DNA from 2 places in the Paenibacillus sp. DP01 genome. Region 2 is predicted to be linked to the other one. Evidence: predicted binding sites of a transcription regulator. Region 2 holds the regulator's gene; the other holds the start of a gene.
The links. Region 2 encodes LexA, which represses DNA repair genes until DNA is damaged. Its sites were predicted from a motif close to CGAACATATGTTCG; they were not measured.
Positions count from the first base shown of each region.

Region 1: a site for LexA is predicted at 1,529-1,542, ahead of addB (helicase-exonuclease AddAB subunit AddB). Genes of this name have one in related genera too.

Region 1 covers NZ_CP173059.1:3,833,052-3,835,459, forward strand. Annotated here, with positions in the region: gene addB (helicase-exonuclease AddAB subunit AddB) at 1-1,462, opposite strand, end outside; gene ACH59B_RS16745 (class I SAM-dependent rRNA methyltransferase) at 1,704-2,408, opposite strand, start outside.
Region 2 covers NZ_CP173059.1:3,157,224-3,159,631, forward strand. Annotated here, with positions in the region: gene ACH59B_RS13805 (LysM peptidoglycan-binding domain-containing protein) at 2-370, opposite strand; gene lexA (transcriptional repressor LexA) at 560-1,186, shown strand; gene ACH59B_RS13815 (hypothetical protein) at 1,607-1,771, shown strand; gene ACH59B_RS13820 (hypothetical protein) at 1,813-1,953, shown strand; gene ACH59B_RS13825 (DUF2798 domain-containing protein) at 2,140-2,408, opposite strand, start outside.

The sequences.
Region 1 (2,408 bases), 680 kb from region 2:
TTTCATCCCGTTGACGGTTCCGTTCCTGTTCCTCCAGCTCCAGCGACAAACTGGGCACAGCCTGCCACGCCCGACCATCTGTCCAACGGCTACCTTGTATTCCGCAGGCCAGCACATAGTTTTCCAGACGGTCCATCTGCTCGCGGCTCACTCGACCGTCCAGCGGCAATAGAAGGTCTGTTTTGACCGCACGAAATACATCCTCGTATCGCCAGCGTCGCTGCACGATATCCAGTGAAGCCCGAATCAATTCCACCAAGGGATGATGAAGTATACTTCTCCGCTGATCCAAAAATACTGGAACCTGATACTGCTTGAATATCGGTTCCACCCATGGCTCATAATCTTCAATATGACGCACAAACAGGGCCATTTCCCGATAACGCGCACCTTCATCGCGGGCCAGACGGCGCATTTCGCGTACGGCTCCTTCCAGCTCGGCACGACGATTTGCCGCAGCATGCAGTTTTATACCCTTAGGTTCTGTACCTGCCCATTGCTCTCGTAGCTGCTGTAGCCCCAGCCGCTGTTCCTGATTCCGCAGCCCTGTGCGATGTTCGAAATTAGCCTCCAAATACGCCAACGCTGGACGTTCCTTAAACCTAGGCATCGGATCGGGGCGTAATAACTGTGTCTGCGTTTCAATCATCAGCTCCTCTGCCATTCCTTTAAGCTTGACGTAGGTAGCCGCTGAAGGATGAAACAAATCCAGCTCATGTGGAAGCTGTCCGCTATCGTAGCTACGGTTACAGGTCAGCGCCACTGTCAGCGAGGAGGCGTGCAGCATAAGCTGCTCCACCACCTTGTATTCATGTGGTGTAAACCTCCGGTAGCCATCCATCCAAATGTCTGCTCCGCGCACGAGGGAAGACTGTGCAATCTGTTCTGTCAGCATGCGAAGCGTATCTTCACCATCGATATATTTAAGCGTCAGCTCCCGTTCAAAATCCTCATAGATTAGACTGATATCCTTGAGCTTGCCTCTTAAAATCGGAGTGGACTCCCCCGCAGCATGCATTCTATCCAGTTGCTCCGGTACAGACCGAGCATCATTTCCGTACTGCTTTAGCTCTGTGAACAACGTATTCAACCGATCCACAAAACCGAGTTGGTCTCCTGAATCTTTAAATAAACTCAGTTCATCCTTGCGACGACGAATAATTTTATATAAAAGCATCTTCTTGCCTTCTTCCGTTACAGGCACCAGTGCTGAACCCCCTGTTTCCTGCATGACTAAATAGGCAAGACGATGGAATCCCATCACCTGGGCGCGCACCGACCCCTGAATACCGTTTCCGACTTCGGTGAGCAACGCATGCTCTGAAGCAAATGACGATTGCTCAGGCACAAGTAACAGCATAGGCTTACCTAGCGGCTCCTCGCGTAACATAGAGGTCATTTCATTACGGATTAACGTGCTTTTACCACTACCAGAGCGGCCAATCAATAAGCGGACCGACATGATGCCGCCTCCTTTCTAACCAACAACATTCTATTAAACAGTATAGCATATCAGGCAAAGGAGAAAAGAACGTACGTTTGCCATGTTGTAGCAATTGGGCTCTTCTCAAAAACAAACAGTCCCGCAGGATGGCTTGGTGCAAGCCTTCTCTACAGGACTGATGTATACTAAAAATGAGTTTGTTTTCACCTATTTATCTTTATCGCCTAATAGTAGATTAACTTTGACAAGGGTATGAAATCTACAGCTGTGTCCGGCTGCGCACCTCAAAGATGGCAAATTTCAAATAATGACCTTCCTCCACACCTAAAATTTGGGGATGGTCCTTCCCTGCCGCTCTCCAATCTACCAGTCGGAGGATTTTGCCGGCATCTGCAGCCGCTTCCTTAATCGTGTCCAAAAACAGCTCCGGCCGCATATGGAACGAACAACTCGCCGTTACCAAATAACCGCCCTCATTGACGAGCTTCATTCCGTGAAGGTTGATATCTTTATATCCACGTGTAGCTCCTTTGACAGCACTCTTCGTTTTGGCAAAAGCCGGCGGATCCAGAATAACTACGTCAAAGGTACGTCCGCCACCCGCAGTCAGCGGCTTAGATGTATCTCCTTTGCCGCCCGCTCGCGCGGTGCGTTCCTCTACACCTTTAACCTGATTACGTAAATATTGAAAAGCATCGTCGACGACAAACTCGACGCGATCCTCAAAACCGTTCAGCTTCACATTATCCCGAGCACTTTCAATCGCATGTTCAGAAATATCAAGACAAGTTACTTTTTTCGCACCATGTTTACACGCATTGAGCGTAAAGCTACCTGTATGTGAAAAACATTCCAATACAGTTGCACCGTCCCAGAATGGGAATTCAACAACCTTACCACTTTTATTCACAGGCTTTATGACCGTTGTGCCGTCATCCCCTGGGTTTGCAGCTACTTCTTGCAA
Region 2 (2,408 bases):
ATCAGAAGGGTGGGAGCTTAAGTACCTGACCTGCCTGCACCCCCCGATCCTCCAAATCGTTAATACGTACAATTCCTTCAATATATACCCGTGTATCCATTCGTTTCGGTTTATGATTCACGGCAATCTTCCATAACGTATCTCCAGGTTGTACAGTCAGCTTAATCATTTCTTCATTGGAAACTGGAGGTGCTGCAAAAACCGTAAGTACACCTGCCCCTGCAACCCAAACGATAATTACTAGAATAAGAAGCTTGAGTAAAAGAGTATTGGTAAGAGCCTGTAACAAACGTACCTTACCCTCTTTTCGGGTCTCCTGTAAATTCTCTAAATTCATCGGAAAAATACTTTGATAAGTGCTATATTTCATAATTGGCCGCGTCCTCCAAACGTTTGTTCTTATGTTTTTCACAATATAACACGAACGTTTGTTTTGTTCAATAGAAAAGAGAACAAAAGTTCGTGAATATTTTTAGGGATTATTTAGAACTTATGTTTGTACGAACGGAGGTTCTATGCTATAATTTTCCCAAACGTTACTAAATGGGGTTGATACGGTATGTCTAAGATTTCGAGCCGCCAGCAGGCCATTCTTGAATTTATCCGCAATGAAGTGCGTCTAAAGGGATACCCCCCTTCTGTGCGCGAAATAGGCGAGGCAGTCGGATTGGCCTCCAGTTCTACGGTTCACGGTCATTTGGATCGTTTGGAGAAAAAAGGACTCATTCGCCGCGATCCTACGAAACCACGGGCTATTGAATTACTCGGTCAAGACGAATCGGATAACAGCAACTTGATTAATTACTCCATTAGTCGTGTTCCCGTCGTCGGCAAAGTAACCGCTGGTCTTCCTATTACGGCGACAGAAAATATTGAAGATTACTTTCCTCTTCCCCAACACTTTGTTGGTGAGGATAAAATATTCATGTTATCTGTTGTAGGCGAAAGCATGATTGAAGCTGGTATTGCTAACGGAGACTATGTAATCGTACGTCAGCAGCAGACTGCTGATAACGGAGACATTGTAGTAGCTATGACAGATGAAGACGAGGCTACAGTTAAAACCTTTTACAAAGAAAAAGATCATATCCGGCTTCAACCTGAAAATCCAGCCTTTGAGCCACTTCGACTGACACACGTCAGCATATTGGGCAAGGTTGTTGGACTCTTCCGGGACTTCCACTGATTTATCGTGCTTTCTTCCCCGTTATACTACCACGAATATAAAACCGGCCGCCTAGGCGAGCCGGTTTTATATTTTTGTTATATTTACTATGTATGTGTCTCCAACTATTCTTTCCTTTTCAGCAACCTATATTGTCTCTACTATTATATCCGCCCCATATCCGAGATAGTTCCACTCTGATCTTAAACTGTTTACTTTTATTAGCTAAACAAATGGAAATTTGACACATATGAACCTACGGTGGCCTTCCTCTATAACGTAAAGTTGGGAAGGCGAACGCAGGCTAGCATGAGCTTTTTTTGTTAAACATTTAGGAACATAGGTACTAGCTTCTTTTTGTCTTTAGTAGATTTATGCTGATACATTACTAGCACAATTGACATATGTATATAGCAGACCTAAAGCAAAGGAGTTATGCAGATGATCAGAAATAGAGTTAAAACGTATAAGCATCGCATCGGGAAAAACAGATATCTGGTCGTTAAAGTCTTTCAAGCCGCAGCTGCTAAAACAGGAAGCGGAAATGCACTCGCAACTAACGCATTAAATATCAAAATTTCCAAGCGTAAGCATAAACATCATTAAGATTTAACCGTACCTTCATTTCTTTGAAGGGAGGTGATATTATGAGCAGAAGACACAGCAACCGTGAATTGAGAAGAAGAAGATTAAACATCCGTTCCAACCAAAGAGCCAATGCGCGTGCAAGAGGTAACGCACTGGCTGTTAATCTGTTTAGCGTGAATGATGGACAACGCAGACGTTAATAATTATTTTCAAGCAAAAAGCAGGAAGAATTCTTCCTGCTTTTTTTGTGTTAAATAATACACCAAACTACCAATCCCGCCAGTTATAGCTTCCTCAAACTTGTATCCGATTTTCATAACTTAAACATTTCTAGCTGTAAAACCATTCATTAGCTTAACATTGCTGCAATGGATTTGCTCTATTATTTAATTTAATACTTTTTTATAAGGTCCCACTTGCCCGCTTTTCTTTATAAATTTTATAAACAAGGCTCGAACAACAGGACCCATAACCAATAATTGTAATGGATAGGCCACAACAAAGTTCTTTATAAAAATTTCTAAATAGGCTTCAAATAATGAATGATCGCCAATACCCTGACTTAGAATTGAAGTTAATAAACCGTAGAAAGACATAGAACAGGCCATTCCGAACACCATACATGTTGAAATCGTGATAATTAAAAATATTTTTT